DNA from 4 places in the Rhizobium sp. S163 genome. Region 3 is predicted to be linked to each of the others. Evidence: predicted binding sites of a transcription regulator. Region 3 holds the regulator's gene; each other region holds the start of a gene.
What was found. The regulator PhoB, encoded in region 3, activates phosphate uptake and scavenging genes when phosphate is short. The targets are predictions, from matches to a motif close to TGTCATNNANCTGTCAT.

Region 1 (5,855 bases), 300 kb from region 3:
ACGTTCAAGGGATCACCCTTCGGCGGCGTGAAATAGAGTGCGTATCGCAAGGCCAGTATCCCGGAAATCTATGTGGATGCGGGAGGCAGTCTGCCGTGATTTGACCGCCCGCCGCAAGCTTGCTTCCGGCTAAAAGATTTCCGTGACAGAATGATGATGATCAAGACCCATCAATGGGTCTTTTTGCCCATCACCCGCGAACGCAGCGCATTGGAGATATTGTCGAAGACGAAGACGACGATGAGGATGAGGAGCACCATGTAGGCGACCTTGTCCCAATCGGAGTTGGTCTTCATGGATTCCAGGAGTTTCAGGCCGATACCACCTGCGCCGACGGCGCCGATGACGGTGGCCGAGCGGGTGTTGGATTCCCAGAAATAGAGCGACTGCGAGATGAAGATCGGCAGCACCTGCGGCACCACGCCGAAGCGCTGGACGACGACGGGCGAAGCACCCACCGACTTGACCCCCTCGCGCTGCTTGTCATCCACATTCTCCAGCGCCTCGGCATAGACCTTGCCCAGTGCGCCGGTGTCGGTGAAGAAGATGGCGGCAATGCCGGGGATCGGCCCGGGGCCGAAGGCGCGGGTGAAGAACAGCGCCCAGATCAGCATGTCGATCGAGCGCAGGAAATCGAAGAGGCGCTTCGTCGCCCAGTTGGCCGAGCGGTTGAGCGTGATGTTGCGCGCGGCGATGAAGGCCAGCGGAAAGGCGAAGAGCGAGCCGAGCAGCGTGCCGACGAAGGCCATGACCAGCGTCTGCATCAGCTTCGACAGGATATCGCCGTGCTGCCAGCTGGCATTGTTGAGGAAATTGTCGAGCACCAGGGAGGCGTTGGACTGCGCGGGATCGATACGATCACCCGACAGCATGAGGCCGGCGACATCGACGAGGCTCTTGCCCCAGAAGGGCGACTGCGTGTCGAAGAAGAAATTGGCCCAGCCGAGGAAGCGGCGCTGCACATAGACCTGCGTCGAGCGGATTTCCGCCTGGCCCTCGAAGCCGAAGGAGACGGTGACCTTGCTATCGTCCTGCTTCATGACGGCGGGCGCGCCCGGCGGCAGGATGGCGCGGTCCTTGGTGATCTCGACAGGATAGAGCTTGCCGCCGAGATAGACGTCGACACGCTCGGGCGTCACTTCCATGCGGTCGGCATCGCTGCCGTAGGTGACGGTGTAGCCGCCGGCTGCGGTCGGCAACATCCATGCGATGACGGCGTCTTTCGGATACTGGCCGCGGCTCGTCCACTGCGGCACGACCTTGCCATCGACGAAGCGCAGGCGCGGCTGGGCGCGCCAGGAGTACCAGTCCTGGACGTAGATCGAGGCGCGGTCCCAATTGCCGTTGACGAAGGTCGGGATGACCTTGAAGAAATTGAATGCGAGCGCGAGGTAGATGATGACGAGGCCGGCGATAAGGGCGAGACCCCAGCGCTGCATGAAGCTGCGGTGGAAGACTTCGGGATAATTGTCCAGCAGGCGCTGGCGATCGGCGGCGTTGACTGTGAGCGACGACATCAGGCTGCTCCTCGGCCGAATTCGAAGGACTGCTTGCCGATCATGCGGCGGCGGAGCCAGGCGGAGAACTGGTCGACGCAGACGACGGTGATCAGGAGCAGGATGATGATGGCATAGGTCTTGGCGGCGTGATCGCGGCCGATCGCCAGGCTGAAGACTTCGCCGATACCGCCGCCGCCGACGGCGCCGATGATGGTGGAGGCGCGCACGTTGATCTCGAGGCGCAGCAGCGTGTAGGAGACGAAATTCGGCATGACCTGCGGCAGGATGGCGAAGCGGACGCGCTCGAGCCAGCTGGCGCCGGATGCGCGCAGGCCCTCGTCCGGCTTCATGTCGGCATTCTCGACCACTTCGAAGAACAGCTTTCCAAGCGCGCCGATGGTGTGGATCGACACCGCGATGATGGCCGAGATCGGGCCGATCGACAGGATGGCGGCGAGCAGGCCGGCAATGACGATCTCCGGGAAGGCGCGCAGGATTTCCATGATGCGGCGCACGACCCAGCGGGTGGCGCCGGCGCCGACCAGATTGGTCGAGGCGAAGAAGCAGAGCACGAAGGCGCCGGATGCGCCGAGGATGGTCGAGACGATGGCGACGTTGATGGTGATCGCCAGCTGGTAGAAGAAATTCGGGATGTAGACGCTGTCGGTGATGTAGACGCGGTCGCTGACGTAATCATACTTGATCGAGCCATCGGCATAGGGCGACGGCAGGTCGAACATCGCGCGGAAGATTTCGAGCGGGCTGTCCGGCACGAAGTGCTTCATGAAGTCGAAGAGATAGGGCAGACGTTCGAAGAACTTGCCCGAATTGGCGCTGTTGGCGAAATCGAGCGAGGCACCGAGGACGATCAGGAACACAACGATCGAGATCACGGTGTAGATACGCCGTGTCCGGACCTGTTGCTGGTAGTGATCGAGAATTGTGCGGGAGCCTTGCTGCAGTCCGCCCATGTGGTCGGGTTCGGCCACGTGCGCCATGTTGAGCATCCTTGTTGAACGAACGGCGGCACCATGATGATGCCGCCGCGAGTTTATTCAGAGGTTCGGATCAACCGCCGATAACCGACTTACGAGCGTCGATGATCGTCTGGTAGAAGGACTGGTCGACCGGCGACCAATCGACGTAACCACCGCCGGTGAAGCTGTCGAAGCAGCCCTTGTCGGTCTTCGGCAGTTCGGCGAAGTAGGCGGTGACCTTCTTCTGGATGTCGGACGGCAGCTTGTTGGAAACCATCAGCGGGCCGTTCGGGATCAGCGGGGACTTCCAGACCTGGACGATATCGTCCATGTCGAGCAGGCCCTTGGTGACCATGATGTGCAGGTTGCCGGAGGTGTAGCCCTGGGCCCAATCGCCGGTGGCGGAGCCGAAGGTGGTGCCGACGTCGAACTTCTTGTCGAGAACGCCGAGAACGAGGTTCTCATGGCCGCCGCCGAAGCCGGTTTCGGAGAAGTACTGCTTGACCGGCATGCCGACATCCTTCGGCAGCGAGACGTTCGGGACGAGGTAGCCCGAGGTCGAGTCCGGATCAGCGAAGCCGAGCTTCTTGCCCTTGGCGTCGGCGAGCGTCTTGATGCCCGAATCCTTGCGGGCGACCATGATCGAGTAGTAGCCGGTCGAGCCGTCTTCCTGCTTGGTGGTCAGAACCGGCGTAACGGCGTTCGGATCCTTGAGGTAGATCGAGGCGTAGGAGGAAGCGCCCATGACAGCGAGGTCGATGGTGCCGCCCAGCAGGCCCTGGATGACGCCGTTATAGTTCGGCGACGGGAAGATCTGGACTTCCGAAACGCCGGTAGCGGCAACGAGGCCCGGCTTGACGCACTCGGTGCGGCGAACCTGGTCGGCTTCGTTTTCACCGCCGTCGAGGCCGATACGCAGGACCTTAACGTCCTGAGCGTAGGCCTGGCCTGCAACGGTGGCGATGGCGATCGTTGCCATCAGGATCTTGCGGAACGCAGACATGGTAGTCTCCTTTGGTGACGTTTGTCAGTGACTGTAAGTTACTGGGGATCTGTGCTTTTCCGGCTTTTTCCCCCGGCCGGAAACTTGTCAGCGCATGACGGCGGAGGCGGCCATCACGCGGGATACGGCGTCCTGCTGCTTGCCCTTGATGTTATCCAGGCTGGTGGACGTCATGGATTCGTCGATGCCGGCGCCGTTCTTGTCGGTGCCGTAGATCTCGTTGACGGCATCAGCCGTCAGTTCGGACGGCTTGCCGTCGAAAACGACGCGGCCGCCGGCCATGCCGACGATGCGCTCGCAATAGCTGCGCGCGGTGTCGAGCGTGTGCAGGTTGGTGATGACGGTGATGCCTTCGCGCTCGTTGATATCGCGCAGCGCGTCCATGACGATCTTGGCGTTCAGCGGGTCGAGCGAGGCGATCGGCTCGTCGGCAAGCAGCATCTTCGGCGCCTGCATGAGAGCGCGGGCAATCGCCACGCGCTGCTGCTGGCCGCCCGAGAGCGTGCCGGCCATCTGCAGCGCGGTCTGCTCGATGCCGAGACGCTCAAGCGCCGCGATCGCCTGCACGCGCTCTTCGCGGGTGAAGACGCCGAGCAGGCTGAGCACGGTGGAGCGGTGGTTGAGACGGCCGAGGATGACATTGGTCATCACGTCGAGGCGCGGCACGAGATTGAACTGCTGGAAGATCATGGCGCAATCGCGCTGCCAGTTGCGCAGCGACTTGCCGCGCAGGCCCGACACTTCCGTGCCGTTGAAATGGATCGAGCCGGAGCTCGGCTCCTGCAGGCGGTTGATCATGCGCAGAAGCGTGGACTTGCCGGCGCCCGAACGGCCGATAATGCCGACCATCTGGCCCTGAGGGATGTCAAGCGTCACACTATCGACGGCGATCTTCTTGCCGAATTGACGGGTGACATTCTTCAGCTCGAACATCATGCTCTTCCTCATAGCCCAAACGCGATATGAGGGAGTGCATTAGGCCCGGTCCGTGAAGCTCCAATGTCAGTTTTGTGTAAGTGCTGTCACAAACGGGGCTGTGGTGGATTGAAACGTGACAGTGGGGTCACAATTCTGTGACAGATGCGGGATGTGGTGAGTGTGGCGCACGTCTACGGCATTTTCCCGAAGTTCAAGCGAATCTAGCCGTGCATGGCGAAGTCTAGTGAAAAACAGTAGATTTCCATAGTCACTGCTAGTGACGCCATTGCTTGGCGCATGGTTCTCGCGCCCACTCCCGCGTCCTCCTCACCGCCGCTTCTGCAGCACCTTGTTGCCCTTCGGTCCGGTCATCTTCGGGGTGTTCTTGTCGTTCTCGTCGCGCAGCACCCGCCAGCGGGCGAGGCGCTCGGGCGCCAGCGTGCCGGATTTGACGGCAGCTTGGACGGCGCAGCCGGGTTCGTGGTCGTGGGTGCAATCGCGGAAGCGGCAGTGTCCGGCAAGTTCGGTGATCTCGGAGAAGACCTGCTCGATGCCCTCCTGCACATCGCTGACATGGAGCGTGCGCATGCCTGGCGTGTCGATGACCCAGCCGCCACCGGCCATGGCGTGCAGCGAGCGGGCGGTCGTGGTGTGGCGGCCCTTGGCGTCGCGCTCGCGGATGCCGCCGGTTGCCTGCGAGCCCTCGCCGCTCAGCCCCGCCAGCGCGTTGACCAGCGTCGACTTGCCGACGCCGGAGGAGCCGATCAGCGCCAGCGTCTGGCCGAAGCCGCTCCATGGACCGAGAGCTGCAGCCGCACCGTCGCTCTTGGCGTTGAGCACGACGACCGCAAGATCGCGCTGCAGGGCTTTCGCCTGGGCTTCGTATTCCGCGACATCAGGGGCGAGGTCGGCCTTGGTCAGCACGATGACGGGCGTCGTCTCCGCCTGGTTGGCGAGCGCCATGTAGCGCTCGAGGCGGGCGACGTTGAAATCGGCGTTGCAGGAGGTGACGATCAGAAGCGTATCGACATTGGCGGCGCCGAGCTGCTGGCCCTGACGTCCTTCGACGCGGCGCTGCAGCAGCGTGCGGCGCTCCAGCCGGCGCACCAGGCTGTCGTCCTCGGGATCGACCATGACCCAATCGCCGACGGCAAATTCGGACGTATTCAGCTGATGCGAGATCTTGAGCCGGATCAGGCCATCCAGCGAGGTGACGCTCAGGCGGCTGCGGTGCACTTCGGCGATGCGACGGGGGATGAGGCCATGATCGTCATCCGTCAGCTGATCGGAAAAGAACTCGGACCAGCCAAGCGAGGCCAGGAATGTCGCTTCGTGATCGGTCGTCAAAGGTTCACCGGGGACTGCGGCGTATGGGTCAAGGCTGGCTCCGTGATGGGATGCGTGGTGACGCGGACATTAGCGGAAGCTTCGGCGGGAAGATATGGGGTTTGCACCATG
Region 2 (5,855 bases), on a different contig from region 3:
TCAACGTGACGCTTGGCCTGCCCTTCATCCGCACATCGCCCGACCACGGCACCGCCTTCGGCATCGCCGGCAAGGGGCTGGCGCGCGAGAGCAGCCTGGTTGCCGCCTTGAAGCTTGCCGGGCATCTCGGTCGCGCCTCCAAGAGCAATTCCTGATGGCCGCACTCGACGGATTGCCGCCGCTGAGCGACGTCATCAGGCGGCATGGTCTCGATGCGCGCAAGGCGCTCGGGCAGAACTTCATTCTCGACCTCAACCTCACGCAGAAGGTGGCGCGCAACGCAGGCCCTCTCGAAGACGCGACGGTGTTCGAGGTCGGCCCCGGTCCCGGCGGCCTGACGCGGGCGATCCTGGCGCTCGGGGCCAAGAAGGTTATCGCCGTCGAGCGCGATCCGCGTTGTCTACCGGCGCTTGCCGAAGTGGCCGCGCACTATCCCGGCAGGCTCGAGGTGATCGAAGGCGACGCCTTGACCACTGACTTCGAGGCGCTGGCGCCTGAGGGGCCGGTGAAGATCATCGCCAACCTTCCGTATAATGTCGGAACCCAACTCCTGGTGAACTGGTTGCTGCCGAAGCAGTGGCCGCCGTTCTGGCAATCGCTGACGCTGATGTTCCAGAAGGAAGTGGGCTTGCGTATCGTCGCCGATCAGGAAGACGATCACTATGGCCGTCTCGGTGTGCTCTGTGGTTGGCGTACGAACGCGCACATGGCGTTCGACATCCCGCCGCAGGCCTTCACGCCTCCGCCGAAGGTCACCTCGACGGTGGTGCATCTGACGCCGAACGAGAACCCGATCCCCTGCTCCGTTGCCAATCTCGAAAAAGTGACCCAGGCAGCATTCGGACAGCGCCGCAAGATGCTGCGACAGAGCCTGAAGCCGATCGGCGGCGAGAAGCTGCTCGAAAAGGCCGGCATCGATCCGCAGAGACGCGCTGAGACGCTTTCCGTCGAAGAGTTCTGCCGTCTGGCAAACAGCCTCTGACGCCCTGCTTTCGGGCAAACAGCGCGCTTTTCTCAAACGACTACCGTGTTGCTTATCGCGCCGCGCGTGGAGACATCCGCCTGCGCGAAAATCTTCGTTCTTTCTCGCGTTGCTCCGACATGAAGCCCGACACCTTTGTGGTTCGGAGCCGCCCGGCTGCGATTCGGCTGGCAACTGTCATGAAACTGTTATCCAGGGAGAATAGCCCGTTCCGCGACGAGGTTTCTTTGCATCCGCAAAACCGTATCCCCCATACGGCTCGTCGCCATCCTTCAGCTTTTAGGAAAGCGAACTCCTATGCGTACCAACACATTTTTATCGACCTGTTTCGGCATCGGCCTCGCGGCCGTGATGGCCGCTTCCGCCTCCGCCGCCGATATCACCGGCGCCGGTTCCACCTTCGTTTACCCGGTTCTCTCCAAGTGGTCGGCTGACTACAACAAGAAGACCGGCGACAAGCTGAACTATCAGTCGATCGGCTCCGGCGGCGGTATCGCCCAGATCAAGGCCGCAACGGTCGATTTCGGCGCATCAGACAAGCCGCTCGAATCCAAGGAACTGACGGATGCCGGCTTCGGCCAGTTTCCGCTGGTTGTCGGCGGCATCGTTCCGGTTATCAACGTCAAGGGCATCAAGTCGGGCGAACTGAAGCTGACCGGCAAGGTTCTGGCCGACATCTACCTCGGCAACGTCACCAAGTGGAACGACAAGGCCATCGCCGACCTGAACCCGGGCGTCAAGCTGCCGGATTCGCAGATCGCCGTCGTTCACCGCTCGGACGGTTCTGGCACCAGCTTCAACTGGACCAACTACTTCTCGAAGGTCAATGCTGACTGGAAGTCCAAGGTTGGCGAAGGCACCGCCGTCAACTGGCCTGTCGGCATCGGTGGCAAGGGCAACGAAGGCGTCGCCGCCTACGTAACGCGCGTGAAGGACTCGATCGGTTACGTCGAATACGCCTACGCGCTTCAGAACAAGCTGCCCTACGTGCTTATGGAGAACGCCGCCGGCAAGTATCCGAAGCCGAATGCGGAAAGCTTCGCTGCTGCCGCAGCAAGCGCCGAGTGGGACAAGGCCCAAGACTTCAACCTGATCCTGACGAACGCACCTGGTGAGAAGGCATGGCCGGTCACGGCTACGACCTGGGCGATCATGTACAAGCAGGCCAAGGACGAGGCTCGCTCCAAGGCTGCCTTCGAGTTCTTCAAGTGGGCGCTCGAGAACGGCCAGAAGCAGGCTTCCTCGCTCGACTACGTTCCGCTTCCCGATAGCCTCGTGAAGCAGATCGAAGCCTACTGGACCGCCCAGTTCAAGGGTTGATCCCCACACTGTCGAAACGGCCGGAGAGCTCTGCTTTCCGGCCGGCTTAACTTTGATTGCCCCTCAAAGATTAGAGAACAGACAATGAGCCAAGTTTTGGCATCGCAGCGCGCCGAGAGTGTCGGCGTGAAGCGTCGCCATGGCGCGACCGGCGACATGGTATTTTCCGCAATCGTGCTGTGCTGCGGCATGTTCGTACTGATTGCACTTCTGGCAGCGACCTTTTCCATGGGTTGGGGCGGCCTGCTGGCGTTCCGCACCTTCGGCCTCGAATTCATCTACGGCACCGAATGGGACCCCGTCGCACAGAAATTCGCCGGCCTCGTGCCGATCTACGGAACGTTGGTCACCTCAGCGCTCGCGATGATCATCGGCGTTCCCGTCAGCCTCGGCATCGCGGTGTTCGTCACCGAGGTGGCGCCACGCTGGGCGCGCGGACCGATCGGCGGCGCCATCGAGCTGCTCGCCGGCATTCCAAGCATCATCTACGGCATGTGGGGTCTCTTCACCTTCGCGCCGTTCATGTCCGACTATATCCAGCCGGTCCTGATCGACTGGCTCGGTCCGCTGCCTGTCATCGGAGCGCTGTTCTCAGGCATACCGATGGGGATCGGCATGCTGACGTCGGGCATCGTGCTCGCCATCATGATCATCCCCTATATCGCTTCGGTCATGCGCGACGTCTTCCTCGTCGTCCCGGCGCAGCTGAAGGAATCGGCCTACGCGCTTGGCTCGACCAAATGGGAAGTCGTACGCGATATCGTCATCCCGCATACGCGCACCGCCGTCGTCGGCGGCATCTTCCTCGGCCTTGGCCGCGCGCTCGGCGAGACCATGGCCGTGACCTTCGTGCTCGGGAATACGCATAATATCGCGATCTCGCTGATGGAGCCCGGCAACTCGATCGCCGCGGCCATCGCCAACGAGTTCACCGAAGCCGACACTGATCTCTATCTGTCGTCGCTGATCGGCCTCGGCTTCATCCTCTTCGTGGTCACCTTCATCGTGCTGGCCGCCGCCAAGCTGATGCTGCTCCGGATCGCCAGGCAGAAGGGAGAATAATCATGACGACGTCCAACTCCCTTTACCGCTACCGGCAGATCAAGAGCGCCATCGCCTTGTCTCTCGCGACCGTCGCAACGGTCATCGGCCTCATCTTCCTCGTCTGGATCCTGTGGACGACGCTGATCAACGGCATCACGGCGCTCAGCCCTCGCCTGCTGACCGAAATGACCCCGCCACCCGGCGAAGACGGCGGCCTGGCGAATGCCTTCATGGGCAGCCTGATGATCGTCCTGATGGCCGTCGTTCTCGGCACGCCGATCGGGATCCTCGCCGGCACCTATCTTTCGGAATACAGCCGCGGCAAGAAGATCGGCGATCTCGTTCGTTTCGTGAACGACATCCTGCTCAGCGCGCCGTCGATCATCATCGGCCTGTTCATCTACGAGCTGGTGGTGCGCCAGACGGGGCGCTTCTCGGGCTATGCCGGTGGTATCGCGCTCGGCTTCATCTTCCTTCCGGTGGTGGTGCGTACCACGGACGAGATGCTCCGGCTGGTGCCGGACGTGATGCGAGAGGCGGCACTGTCGCTCGGCATCCCACGCTGGAAGGTGACGGTGCATGTGCTTTATCGCGCAGCGTCCGCGGGTATCCTGACCGGCGTGCTGCTTGCTGTCGCCCGCATCTCGGGCGAGACCGCACCGCTTCTCTTCACCGCCCTCAACAACCAGTACTGGAGCACGGACATGTCCGGGCCGATGGCCAACATTCCGGTCGTCATCTTCCAGTACGCGATGAGCCCCTATGACGAGTGGCATACGCTCGCCTGGGCCGGCGCCTTCGTCATGACCGCCATCGTGCTGCTGCTCAGTGTCGGATCACGAGTAATCCTGAGCAGACGGGGGAAATAATGCTGCAATCTTCCAGCACACTCGATACCGGCAGGACCGCGAATACCATGAAGACCGACAAGATCACGCTCGAAAACGTCAACTTCTTCTACGGGAAGACGCAGGCGATCCGCGATGTCAGCATCAGCTTTCCGGAGCGGCAAGTCTCGGCCCTGATCGGCCCGTCCGGCTGCGGCAAGTCGACGCTGCTGCGTATCCTCAACCGCATCTACGCGCTCTATCCGGGCATGCGGGCAACGGGTGCCGTGAAGCTCGATGGCGACAACATTCTCGACCCCCGCTATCCGATGAACGAACTGCGCGCCCGCGTCGGCATGGTGTTCCAGAAGCCGGTCCCCTTCCCCATGTCGATCTACGACAACGTCGCCTATGGCATTCGCCATCATGAGCGGCTGTCGAAGACGGAGATGGATGGGCGTGTCGAGGAAGCGCTTCGGCAGGCGGCTCTGTGGGACGAGGTCAAGGACAAACTGAAGCAGAGCGGTCTCGGCCTATCCGGCGGTCAGCAGCAGCGTCTGTGCATCGCGCGCGGCGTGGCGTTGCGGCCGGAGGTTCTGCTGCTCGACGAGCCGACATCGGCGCTCGACCCGATCTCGACCGCCAAGGTCGAGGAATTGATCGCGCAGCTGAAGGCGAATTTCACGATCGTGATCGTGACGCACAACATGCAGCAGGCGGGCCGTATCTCGGACAATACCGCCTTCATGTATCTGGGCGAGCTTGTCGAGCATGGCCCGACATCGCAGATATTCGAAGCGCCGAAGAACAAGCGGACCGAAGACTACATCACCGGTCGCTACGGCTGATCATTTCAAGGAATGACGCCGGCGCAAAGGCGCCGGCGGATGGATCAGAGAACCGGCGTCTCTTCGATCAGGCCGGTCACGAAGTCGAACATGCCATGGCGGCGGTCGCGGCGCAGGCGTTCGGCGCGGACGATCGACTGCACGGCCTCGAAGGCGGTGTTCAGGTCGTCGTTGACGATGACGTAGTCATATTCACGCCAGTGAGCGATCTCGGCGCGGGAGTTGGCCAGACGCGTCGCGATCACCTCTTCGGCGTCCTCGGCGCGGCGATGCAGGCGCGACTGAAGCTCGGTCATGGTCGGCGGCAGCACGAAGATCGATACGATATCGGCCTTCATCTTTTCCTGCAGCTGCAGCGCCCCCTGCCAATCGATATCGAACAGCATGTCGCGGCCATCGGCCATGGCGGCCTCCACCGGCTCGCGCGGCGTGCCGTAGAAATTGCCATGCACTTCCGCCCATTCGAGCAGCTCGCCGCTGTCGCGCATACGCTCGAATTGCGGGATGGTGATGAAATGGTAGTGCGTGCCGGCAATCTCACTCGGGCGACGCTGACGCGTCGTCACGCTCACCGAGATTTCAAGGCTGCGATCGCGCTCCAGGAGATTGCGCGCGATGGTCGACTTGCCGGCGCCCGAGGGCGAGGACAGGACAAGCATCAGCCCGCGACGGGGGATCACGGTGGGGCTGCTCGACGTTGGGGGGCTCGACGGGGTCGGGCTCATGGTTCACTCCAAATTCTGAACTTGCTCGCGGAACTGGTCGATGACCACTTTCAACTCAATACCGGCCGCTGTCACCGCGGCCGCATTGGACTTCGAGCATATTGTATTC
Region 3 (5,855 bases):
TGCATCATGGCTCAGCATGATCTCGGCGCCCTCATTGCGGGCCCAGTTCAGATAGTGATCCTTCGGCTCGGAACCAAGGGGTACCGCCATGTTCATGCGATAGCCGAAACGGGCAGCGCCTTCGACCAGCGAATGCAGCACGTTGTTGCCATCGCCCATCCAAGCGATCGTCTTGCCCTTGATGGGGCCGCGATGCTCTTCGAAGGTCATGATATCGGCCATGATCTGGCAGGGATGGGTGTCATCGGTCAGAGCGTTGATGACGGGAACCGTCGCGTGTTCGGCGAGTTCCAGCATGCGCGCATGGTCGGTGGTGCGGATCATGATCGCGTCGACATAGCGCGACAGGACCTTGGCGGTATCGCCAATCGTTTCAGCGCGGCCGAGCTGCATTTCGGTGCCCGAAAGGAACAGCGTTTCGCCACCGAGCTGGCGCATACCGACGTCAAAGGAGACGCGGGTGCGGGTCGAGGGCTTTTCGAAGATCATCGCCAGCATCTTGCCTGCCAGCGGCTTGTCGCCCTGGCCGGCCTTGAAAGCCTGCTTGCGGGTCTTGGCGTCATCCATGATGACCCTGAGGTCGGAGGAGGTTACCGCGGAGAGATCGAGGAAGTGTTTTGGGGAAGCCATCTGTCTTTAAACCTGTTGCGCCCGCCATCCGGCCGGGCATCTATCCATTCAAGCCGTCTTCTTTGCCTTGGCGCGCACGCTCTCGGCGGCACGCTCCAGGCGGGCGAGGCCTTCGCGGGCTTCGTCGGCCGTGACGACAAGCGGGGGCAACAAACGGATGACATTGTCGCCGGCCGGAATGGCCAGCAGGTTGGCAGCGCGGATGGCCTGCAACAGCTCAGTCGACGGAACAGCCGCCTTGACGCCGAGCATCAGGCCTTCGCCGCGGATATCCTCGATTACATCGGGGAAGCGATCCTTCAGCGATGCAAGACCCTGACGGAAGACGAGCGCGACGTCGTTGACGTGGCGCAGGAAGCCCTCCTCGAGGATGACATCGAGCACGGCATTGCCGACGGCCATGGCGAGCGGGTTGCCGCCATAGGTCGAGCCATGGGTGCCGGCCTTCATGCCGGAGGCAGCTTCAGCTGTTGCCAGGCATGCGCCGAGCGGGAAACCACCGCCGATGCCCTTGGCGACCGCCATGATATCAGGCGTGACGCCGGACCATTCATGCGCGAAGAGCTTGCCGGTGCGGCCGACGCCGGACTGAACCTCGTCGAGGATCAGAAGCAGGCCGTTTTCGTCGCAGAGCTGGCGCAGCGCCTTCATGAATTCCGTGGTTGCCGGGCGAATACCGCCTTCGCCCTGTACCGGCTCGATCAGGATACCGGCCGTGGCATCTGTGATCGCGGCACGGACGGCCTCGATATCGCCGAAGGGCACCTGGTCGAAACCGGGTGTCTTGGGGCCGAAGCCTTCGAGATACTTCTCCTGGCCACCGGCAGCGATCGTCGCCAGCGTGCGGCCGTGGAAGGCGCCTTCGAAGGTGATGATGTGGAAGCGCTCGGGATGGCCCTTCGAATACTGGTAGCGGCGCGCGGTCTTGATCGCGCATTCCAGCGCCTCGGCGCCGGAATTGGTGAAGAACACCTTATCCGCGAAGGTTGCATCCGTCAGCCGCTTGGCAAAGCGCTCCTGGCCGGGGATCTCGTAAATGTTGGAGAGGTGCCAAACCTTCTCGGCCTGATCCTTAAGCGCGCCGACGACGTGCGGGTGGCTATGGCCGACGGAGGTCACGGCAACGCCCGCGCCGAAATCGAGATATCGCTCGCCAGTTTCGGTGATCAGCCACACGCCCTCTCCTCGCTCGAACCGCAGCGGGGCACGAGAGTAGGTATCATAAAGCGGCGCGGCTTCAGCCATGGCGCGATCTCCTGTCATTCGCTCAACAAAGGCCCGGACTCCGGCGAAAAAGCGGGTGCCCGGAAATGAAAAATGCCGCCTTTCGGCGGCGAGGGGCACTATTGTCTTTTCGCAGTGCGATGTCAACAAAACTGAGCTTTTGTCGCATGCGTCAAGCAAGCATCGGGGCGCCGGCGAGCTATCAACAGCTAATGTTGCAGAAATGACTCTACCACCCAGCAAGTTGGGGAAAACCGAGAAATCGATTCGCCGCGATTCAACCGACTCTTGTCACGGAGTCGCCCTCACTCTAGGTTAAAACTCAATTACTAGACTGCATGCGGCGGAACTAGTCACCAAAATCGAGCAAGCGTTTCTTGGTCCGGACACGTCCGTGCCATGGGTGAAGGATTCTGCCTACACCAACGCAATAAGGCGGAGACAGGGCATGAACTGGACAGACGAGCGCGTTGAAAGACTGAAGAAGCTTTGGGCCGAAGGCCTGAGCGCCAGCCAGATTGCGGCACAACTTGGCGGTGTAAGCCGCAACGCCGTCATCGGCAAGGTCCACCGCCTGAACCTGCCTGGCCGCGCCAAGGCCGGCGGCACGACGACGGCGACGCGGGCGCCGAAGCGCCCGGCGGTTTCGACCCCCCGCCCTGCCAGCAATTTCAATTCCGCACGCATCTCGCCAAGCCGCGCCGTTGCCCGCCCGCAGGGCGCAGTGGCTCTCAAGGAAGAGATGGATATCGATGCGATCGAGGAAGTCCGTTACCGTCCAGCCTCCAACGTTGTCGTTCCGATCTCGCGCCGTCTCGGCCTTACGGAACTGACCGAGCGCACGTGCAAGTGGCCGGTCGGCGATCCGCTGACGGATGACTTCCACTTCTGCGGCTGCGAGTCCCCCGACAACTCGCCATACTGCACCTACCACCAGCGCATGGCCTACCAGCCGGTCAACGAGCGCCGCAAGGCAGCCAACCGGGTCGCATGACCCGGAAAGCCGGATAAGGAACAAAAGAAAACGGGCCCTCGCGGGGCCCGTTTTTCGTTGGATCGTATGAAATGGAAGCGCCTTACGCTTCCATCGAATAACCGGCGCCGCGAACGGTGCGGATCACATCCTGCATGTTCGAGAAGTTGAGCGCCTTGCGCAGGCGGCCGACGTGAACGTCTACGGTGCGTTCGTCGACATAGATGTCATGGCCCCAGACGCCATCGAGCAGCTGCGAGCGCGAGAAGACGCGGCCGGGCGACGACATCAGGAATTCCAGCAGGCGGAATTCGGTCGGTCCGAGGCGGACTTCGCGGCTCTTGCGGTGAACGCGATGGGTTTCGCGATCGAGCTCGATATCGCCGCACTTCAGCAGCGAGGAGAGCACTTCCGGCTTGGCGCGGCGCAGCATCGCCTTGACGCGGGCGACGAGCTCAGGCGTCGAGAACGGCTTGACGACATAGTCGTCGGCGCCGGTCGACAGGCCGCGAACGCGTTCGCTTTCCTCGCCACGGGCGGTCAGCATGATGATCGGCAGGCGCTCCGTCTCCGGGCGCATGCGCAGGCGACGGCAGAGCTCGATGCCGGATACGCCGGGCAGCATCCAATCGAGGATCAAAAGATCAGGCGTGCGTTCCTGCAGCCGGATTTCGGCCTCGTCACCGCGAAGGATGGTATCGACTTCGAAGCCTTCGGCCTCAAGGTTATAGCGAAGAAGCACGCTCAGTGCTTCTTCGTCTTCAACGACTGCTACTCTTGGGATCATTCGTCTCGGTCTCCTGGGGGCGTGGGTCCGGAACGCTTATTCCGTGACCGCGCCGACGGTGTTGGCGGTGTCGTCCTTCGGACGCTCGCCTTCCGGCTGGGCGCCGGTAGCCATGTAGTAGATGGTCTCTGCGATGTTGGTGGCGTGGTCGCCGATGCGCTCGATGTTCTTGGCGCAGAAGAGAAGATGCGTGCAGCTGGTGATGTTGCGCGGATCTTCCATCATGTAGGTCAGCATCTCGCGGAACAGCGAGGTGTACATCGCGTCGATTTCCTCGTCGCGCTCGCGGATCGACTTGGCGCGGTCGGCAACGCGGCTGGTGTAGACGTCGAGAACTTCCTTGAGCTGGACGAGCGCCAGTTCGGAGAGATGCTCGAGGCCACGGGCGAGCTTGCGCGGAACGCCGGTGCTCTGGACAGCGATGACGCGCTTGGCGGTGTTCTTGCCAAGATCGCCGACGCGCTCGAGATCGGCCGCGATGCGGATCGAGCCCATGATTTCGCGAAGGTCGGCGGCCATCGGCTGGCGGCGGGCGATGGTGATGATCGCCTTTTCGCCGATCTCGCGCTCGGCGTGATCGAGGATCACGTCGTCGGAGATGACCTTCTGGGCGAGCGAAGTGTCGCCGTTGACGAGCGCGCGAACGGCGTCGCCGACCATCTGTTCCGCGAGGCCGCCCATTTCGGAGATGCGGCGCGTCAGGAACTTGAGATCATCGTCATAGGCGGAATAGATATGTGTCGATGCCATGGGGCTTATCCTTGAATGTCCTGAGGTTTACCGGTTTCGGAGATCAGCCGAAGCGGCCCATGATGTAATCCTGGGTGCGCGGATCATCCGGGTTGGTGAACATCTTGTCTGTATCGTTCTCCTCGACGAGGTTGCCGAGGTGGAACATGGCGGTGCGCTGCGAAACGCGGGCTGCCTGCTGCATCGAGTGCGTAACGATGACGATCGTGTAGGCCTCGCGCAGCTCGTGGATGAGCTCCTCGACCTTGGCGGTCGCGATCGGGTCAAGCGCCGAGCAGGGCTCGTCCATGAGGATGACTTCAGGGCTAACGGCAATCGCGCGGGCGATGCACAGACGCTGCTGCTGACCACCCGAGAGGCCGGTGCCGCCTTCATGCACGCGGTCCTTGACCTCGTTCCACAGGCCGGCGCGCTGCAGGCTCTGCTCGACGATGACGTCCATGTCGGCCTTCGCCTTGGCGAGACCGTGGATGCGCGGGCCGTAGGCGACGTTCTCGTAGATCGACTTCGGGAATGGGTTCGGCTTCTGGAACACCATGCCGACGCGGGCGCGCAGTTCGACGACGTCGATATCCGGATCGTAGATATCATCGCCATCGAGCGTGATCTTGCCGGTGACGCGGCAATTGTCGATCGTGTCGTTCATGCGGTTCAGGCTGCGCAGGAAGGTGGACTTGCCGCAGCCCGACGGACCGATGAGAGCCGTCACGGTGTTTTCGCGGATGTTCAGCTTCACATCGAAAAGCGCACGCTTCTCGCCGTAGTAAACCGAGACGTCCTGGCCAATCATTTTATACGGAATGGTATTCATCTTCTGGTCTAGCGCCTTCTCAACTGCTGCTTCCGTCAACATGTTCATGATGTTTACTCCGTTTACCAGCGGCGCTCAAAGCGACGACGCAAGAGGATGGCTCCGAGGTTCATGACGATCAGGAACAGGAGCAGGACGATGATGGCGCCGGACGTGCGCTCGACAAAGGCGCGTTCGGCTTCGTTTGCCCACATGTAAACCTGCACCGGCAGAGCCGTGGAGGGATCCATCGGGGTGGCAGGCGCATTGGCAACGAAGGCGACCATGCCGATCAGGAGCAGCGGCGCGGTTTCACCGAGCGCATGCGCCAGACCGATGATGGTGCCGGTCAGGATGCCAGGCATTGCCAGCGGCAGGACGTGATGGAACACCATCTGCATCTTCGAGGCGCCGAGGCCGAGAGCGGCCGCGCGGATCGAAGGGGGCACGGCGCGCAGTGCCGCGCGGGTGGCGATGATGATAGTCGGCAGCGTCATCAGCGTCAGCACCAGACCGCCGACCAACGACGCGGAGCGCGGCAGGCCTGCGAAGTTGATGAAGACGGCGAGACCGAGCAGACCGTAGACGATCGAGGGAACGGCCGCGAGGTTGTTGATGTTCACCTCGATCAGGTCGGTCAGCTTGTTCTTCGGCGCGAACTCTTCGAGGTAGATCGAAGCGGCGACGCCGATCGGCAGCGA
Region 4 (5,855 bases), on a different contig from region 3:
GAAGACCTCGCTGGCGCCTGGGTCGCAAGTGGTCGGCGAGTATCTGGCGAAATCCGGCCTGCAGGCCGATCTCGACAAGCTCGGCTTCAACCTCGTCGGCTTCGGCTGCACGACGTGCATCGGCAACTCCGGCCCGCTGCCGGCGCCGATCTCGAAGACGATCAACGACAAGGGCCTGATCGTCTCAGGCGTTCTCTCCGGCAACCGCAACTTCGAAGGTCGTATCTCGCCCGACGTGCAGGCGAACTATCTGGCCTCCCCGCCGCTCGTGGTCGCCTACGCGCTGGCTGGCACGGTGCAGAAGGACCTGACCAAGGAGCCGATCGGCGAGGACCAGAGCGGCAACCCCGTCTATCTGAAGGACATCTGGCCGACCTCGCACGAAGTGCAGGCCTTCATCCAGAAATACGTCACCCGCGAACTCTACGAGACGAAATATGCCGACGTCTTCAAGGGTGATGCCAACTGGCAGGCCGTGCAGGTTCCTCCGGGCCAGACCTACGCCTGGGACGACAACTCGACCTATGTGCAGAACCCGCCCTACTTCGTGGGGATGGGCAAGACCGGCTCCGGCGTTTCCGACATCAAGGGTGCGCGCGTCCTTGGTCTCTTTGGCGACAAGATCACCACCGACCACATTTCTCCGGCCGGTTCGATCAAGGCGGCCTCGCCGGCCGGCGCGTACCTCTTGGAGCACAATGTAGGCGTCGCCGACTTCAACCAGTACGGCACGCGGCGCGGCAATCATGAAGTGATGATGCGCGGCACCTTCGCCAACATCCGCATCCGCAACCACATGCTCGGCCCGAACGGCAAGGAAGGTGGCTACACTATCCACTATCCGTCGAAGGAAGAGGAATCGATCTACGACGCTGCCATGCAGTACAAGGCGGAGGGCGTTCCGCTCGTCATCTTCGCCGGTGTCGAATATGGCAACGGCTCGTCGCGCGACTGGGCGGCGAAGGGCACCAACCTGCTCGGCGTCAAGGCAGTCATCGCGCAGAGCTTCGAGCGCATCCACCGCTCGAACCTCGTCGGCATGGGCGTCATCCCCTTCGTCTTCGAGGAGGGTACGACCTGGGCGACGCTGGGGCTGAAGGGCGACGAGACGGTCACCATCGAGGGGCTGGAGAACATCAAGCCGCGCGAGAAGAAGATCGCGAAAATCACCTATGGCGACGGCACCGTGAAGGACGTTCCGCTGCTCTCGCGCGTCGATACGCTCGACGAGGTCATCTACCTCAACAATGGCGGCATCCTGCAGACGGTGTTGCGAGATCTCGCAGCCTGATCGGCGCTGATTTTTAAGACATGCCTGATAATGGCCGCCGGAAAGCGATTTCCGGCGGTTTTTTCGTGTTCGGGAGGGCTGCAAGCGGCCTGCCTCACGGCGAAGTGTTGCGGAGTTGTCCCACGCGGGCTCTGTCTCACCCGTTCGTGATTTTTCGTTTGGATCGGGAGCGATTATCTCTAGGTTGAAGAGACGGAGCCCTTGCGTGCGTGTCTGGCCAGCGATTTGAGCCGGCGTTTCGGCAAGGTGGAGAGGAAAAGAGGTAGAGGTGCAATGTCGCCGCGGTTTTTGATTTCGCTGATTGCAGGTGTGGCTCTGGCGAGCCCTTTGCTCGCCGAGGAGGCGCCCAAAGGCGTTGTCGAACTGTTCACCTCCCAGGGTTGCGCCTCGTGCCCTCCCGCCGATGCGGCCTTTCGCAAGCTCGTTGAGCGCGGCGACGTCATCGCTCTCGCCTATCACGTCGATTACTGGAACTACATGGGCTGGGCCGATACGCTGAGCTCGAAGGAAAACACCGAGCGCCAGTACGGCTATGCGAAGACCATGGGCCGCGCCAATGTCTACACGCCGCAGGTAGTGGTGAACGGCCGCGATCACGTCATGGGCTCGGACATCGGCGGCATCGAGAAGAAGGTCGACGGCTTTCTCACCGGCGGCGAAGGGCTGACCGTTCCCATCAAGGCCGAGGTCAAGGGCGATCAGCTCGAGATCAACGTCGCGCCGGGCCAGGGCAAGGCCAGTGTCGTCATGGTCTATTTCGATCGCGAAAAGACGATCGAGGTACAGAAGGGCGAAAACAGCGGCCAGAAGATCGCCTATACGCACAGCGTTTCGGATGTCGAAACGGTTGGGATGTGGGACGGCAAAGAAACAAAGCTGACGCTGCCCGCCACCGTGCTGCAAAAGCCCGATCTTGAGGGATGCGCTGTGCTGCTTCAATCGTCGACGACCGACGGAACGCCATCGGCGATCCTTGGCGCCACAGTGGTCATGGCCGGCAAGAACATCTGAGCCGTTAGGCATAAGCATGTCGCGCAAAAGTGTGCAGCGGTTTTGCGGCGACGACATGCGACAAAACAAAGACTTGAAGCGTGACAAGCAAATCCGAAGGATTGCGACACGCTTCCAAGAATTTCATCTGTCTTTTCAGGTGGAAGCGGGGCGGCCCGACTGATCGTATTCGGGGCTGGGGTTAAGGTCGATACGATCAGCCGGGCCCTTTGGCGCGCTGGCGCCAAACAGTCACATCTCCTCCAAAGTGCCGAAAGAAGATGCGCAGAATTCAGTGTCGGCGAACCCGCTGAGGATGCGCCGGTCAAGTGCGAGCGAATTTCACTTTTAATTGAGGCGCTGTTTTGACTGAAATGGGGCACGCGGCAGATTGCACAGACTATGCTTAATGCGCGCAAGGTCGCGCTTGCAATTTGTAAACGCTAAGGCAAACTGTCACCCGCGTGTCACGAACGGAGGCATTCGAGCCTGATGACAGATCAGCCGGATTTGCGGCGTGGGAATAATCGGGCCACCGACAGCGATTCCCCCGTCGTCGTGGATATCAGGGACTACAAGCAGAGCAAGGACCCGTTGCCGGTGACGTTTCACCGGCGAGAGCTGGATGCGATCCTGTGGATCTACGGGCGCATGGTCGGCGAAGGCGAGTGGCGGGATTACGCGATCGACCATCTGAAGGACCTTGCCGTCTTCTCCGTCTTCAAGCGCTCCGGCGAAATGCCGCTCTTCCGCATCGAAAAGAATCCCAAGCTCGCCGCCAAGCAGGGCGCCTATTCCGTCGTCAACACCCACGGCCAGATTTTGAAGCGCGGCCACGACCTGCAGCAGGTGCTGAAGGTGTTCAACAAGTCGCTGAAGCTCGTCGAGAAATAGGCGCTATCAACCGAGAAACAGCGTCGCCGGATAGGTGTCTGGATCGGGATCGGTCGCAGTGCCGTCGCCAAGCGCCCGCTGCATCAACATCGTGTCCAGCCAGCGCCCGTGCTTGAAGCCGGAGCCCTTGATACGGCCGATTTCCTCGAACCCATGGCTTGCATGCAGCGCGATCGAGGCCGGGTGCGCACCGCCGATCACGGCGATCATCTGGCGGAAACCGAGCGCCGTCGAGCGCGATATCAACTCCTCCAGCAACCGTTTGCCGATGCCCTTGCCCCGCGCCTCCGGCGCCAGATAGATCGAATCCTCAACCATGAACCGATAGGCCGGTCGCGTGCGGAACGCCGATGCATAGGCATAGCCGATAAGCGTGCCATGCTCGTCCACGGCGGCGATATAGGGGTAGCCCTTGTCGACAATGGCCCGGTATCGCGCCGCCATCTCGTCGCGATCCGGTGGGGCGATCTCGTAGCTCGCCACGCCATTCAGGACCGAGTCGCGGTATATGGCGGTGATGGCGTCGATGTCGGAGAGGGAAGCGTCACGGAGAAGAACGGGCATGGGGCGGGCCGGTGTCTGGAGGGGTGGTGTTGTTGCTTGAAGAGCATCCCGGGAGGCGGTTGGCAAGGGGAAAGCGGAGGGGCGGTGATGGTTGAGACAGGCACACCCAAATACAAAAAGGCCCGCACGAGGCGGGCCTTTCGAAACCAAATCGGCAGATGCCGCTTACTTGCCCAGATTGCGTTTGCCCAGCGTGCGCAGGCGCAGCGCGTTGAGCTTGATGAAGCCGGCGGCGTCCTTCTGGTCGTAGGCGCCCTGGTCGTCCTCGAAGGTGACGAGCGTGTCGGAGTAGAGCGACTTGTCGCTCTCGCGACCGATGATCATGACGTTGCCCTTGTAGAGCTTCAGCGTCACTTCGCCTTCGACATGCTCCTGGCTCTTGTCGATCAGCGCCTGCAGCATTTCGCGCTCCGGCGAGAACCAGAAGCCGTAATAGATCAGCTCGGCGTAGCGCGGCATGATCTCGTCCTTGAGGTGGGCCGCACCACGGTCGAGCGTGATGCTCTCGATCGCACGATGCGCGGACAGCAGGATCGTGCCGCCGGGGGTCTCGTAGACGCCGCGCGACTTCATGCCGACATAGCGGTTCTCGACGAGGTCGAGACGGCCGATGCCGTTGTCGCGGCCGTAGGTGTTGAGCGCTGCGAGCAGCGTCGCCGGGCTCATGCGCACGCCGTTGATCGAGACGGCATCACCCTTTTCGAAACCGACCTTGATAATGGTGGCTTTATCGGGTGCGGCTTCCGGCGAGATCGTGCGCATGTGCACGTATTCGGGGGCTTCGACTGCCGGATCTTCCAGAACCTTGCCCTCGGAAGAGGAGTGCAGCAGGTTGGCGTCGACGGAGAACGGCGCTTCGCCTTTCTTGTCCTTGGCAACCGGAATCTGGTGGGCTTCGGCAAAGGCGAGCAGGTCGGTACGCGACTTGAACGACCAGTCGCGCCAGGGAGCGATGATCTTGATGTCGGGGTTCAGCGCGTAGGCCGAAAGCTCGAAGCGAACCTGGTCGTTGCCCTTGCCGGTCGCACCGTGAGCAATGGCGTCAGCGCCGGTCTTCTTGGCGATGTCGATCAGGTGCTTGGAAATCAGCGGACGGGCGATCGAGGTGCCGAGCAGGTAGACGCCTTCATAGACGGCATTGGCGCGGAACATCGGGAAGACGAAATCGCGCACGAATTCCTCGCGCACATCCTCGATATAGATCTCCTTGATGCCGAGCATCTCGGCCTTCTTGCGCGCCGGCTCGAGCTCTTCGCCCTGTCCGAGGTCGGCCGTGAAGGTGACGACTTCGGCGTTAAGCTCGGTCTGCAGCCACTTCAGGATGATCGAGGTGTCGAGACCGCCGGAATAGGCGAGGACGACTTTCTTTACGTCTTTGTGCGATGCCATGATGATGAGATCCGTTGTGCCAGGAGGGTCGCGGCCAGCCGCAAGACCCGGTATCGCCGGGCACTTTTAGCGAGATTGACGCCGGACGCAAGGGCAAGGGCGTCGAGAAACATGGCAGCGCCAGGCGATGCGGCCAGCCCTGCGGCGAGGCAGGACATGGCGGCGGGCTTTGCGGAGCTGCAACTTTGACGCTTCGGGTTTAACTTCGGATTATCGAAAGATGCGTTAGGTGACAGGAAACAATTATTGCGGAGCCTGTCACAATGAAGCCTTCCTGCCGATCCCTGCTTTCAGCCGCCATCCTCTCCATCGCCTTCTCGGGAACAGCACTGGCCGACGTCACCGCGCGTTATGGAGAATTGCAGGCCGTCATCGACGCCATCAATGATCCGGATCCGCTGATGCGGCTTGCCCAGCTCGAGGAGATCCTGAAGAAGGGCAATGCCACCGAGGTGCAGCTGGCGATCCGCACCGCTTTTTCGCTTGAGGATCCCAACATCCGTTCCCTGGCTCTGCGGGCACATTTCGCCGGCTTCCGCACCTTCGTGATCACCGCCGAGTTGCCTGAAGAGATCAAGAAGACACTGGCGGGCGGAGATAAGAAGGCGGTGGATGAAATTAACCGCAGTGAGCTGTTTCGCTATTTCGAGGAAGCCGGATATCAGTTCAGCTTCCAGTCCGAATATCCGGGCAGCGACGCGCTGGAGTTCAAAGCGAAGCTGCTGAA

Region 1: the regulator PhoB is predicted to act here: its motif matches at 4,531-4,547, upstream of phnC (phosphonate ABC transporter ATP-binding protein).
Region 2: the regulator PhoB is predicted to act here: its motif matches at 1,158-1,174, upstream of pstS (phosphate ABC transporter substrate-binding protein PstS).
Region 4: the regulator PhoB is predicted to act here: its motif matches at 2,736-2,752, upstream of QTL96_RS29975 (DUF2794 domain-containing protein).

The regions. Positions count from the first base shown of each region.
Region 1 covers NZ_JAUDSA010000018.1:158,265-164,119, reverse strand. Annotated here, with positions in the region: gene QTL96_RS16325 (DUF1045 domain-containing protein) at 1-50, opposite strand, end outside; gene phnE (phosphonate ABC transporter, permease protein PhnE) at 171-1,517, opposite strand; gene phnE (phosphonate ABC transporter, permease protein PhnE) at 1,517-2,497, opposite strand; gene phnD (phosphonate ABC transporter substrate-binding protein) at 2,568-3,479, opposite strand; gene phnC (phosphonate ABC transporter ATP-binding protein) at 3,567-4,412, opposite strand; gene rsgA (ribosome small subunit-dependent GTPase A) at 4,725-5,744, opposite strand.
Region 2 covers NZ_JAUDSA010000034.1:63,898-69,752, reverse strand. Annotated here, with positions in the region: gene pdxA (4-hydroxythreonine-4-phosphate dehydrogenase PdxA) at 1-155, shown strand, start outside; gene rsmA (16S rRNA (adenine(1518)-N(6)/adenine(1519)-N(6))-dimethyltransferase RsmA) at 155-982, shown strand; gene pstS (phosphate ABC transporter substrate-binding protein PstS) at 1,280-2,302, shown strand; gene pstC (phosphate ABC transporter permease subunit PstC) at 2,387-3,364, shown strand; gene pstA (phosphate ABC transporter permease PstA) at 3,367-4,215, shown strand; gene pstB (phosphate ABC transporter ATP-binding protein PstB) at 4,215-5,021, shown strand; gene gmk (guanylate kinase) at 5,066-5,746, opposite strand; gene QTL96_RS23705 (YicC/YloC family endoribonuclease) at 5,750-5,855, opposite strand, start outside.
Region 3 covers NZ_JAUDSA010000018.1:454,230-460,084, reverse strand. Annotated here, with positions in the region: gene argF (ornithine carbamoyltransferase) at 1-630, opposite strand, end outside; gene QTL96_RS17805 (aspartate aminotransferase family protein) at 679-1,875, opposite strand; gene QTL96_RS17800 (GcrA family cell cycle regulator) at 2,303-2,848, shown strand; gene phoB (phosphate regulon transcriptional regulator PhoB) at 2,931-3,614, opposite strand; gene phoU (phosphate signaling complex protein PhoU) at 3,651-4,364, opposite strand; gene pstB (phosphate ABC transporter ATP-binding protein PstB) at 4,408-5,223, opposite strand; gene pstA (phosphate ABC transporter permease PstA) at 5,238-5,855, opposite strand, start outside.
Region 4 covers NZ_JAUDSA010000038.1:204,824-210,678, reverse strand. Annotated here, with positions in the region: gene acnA (aconitate hydratase AcnA) at 1-1,291, shown strand, start outside; gene QTL96_RS29980 (thioredoxin family protein) at 1,565-2,302, shown strand; gene QTL96_RS29975 (DUF2794 domain-containing protein) at 2,774-3,175, shown strand; gene QTL96_RS29970 (GNAT family N-acetyltransferase) at 3,182-3,739, opposite strand; gene QTL96_RS29965 (argininosuccinate synthase) at 3,905-5,128, opposite strand; gene QTL96_RS29960 (hypothetical protein) at 5,392-5,855, shown strand, end outside.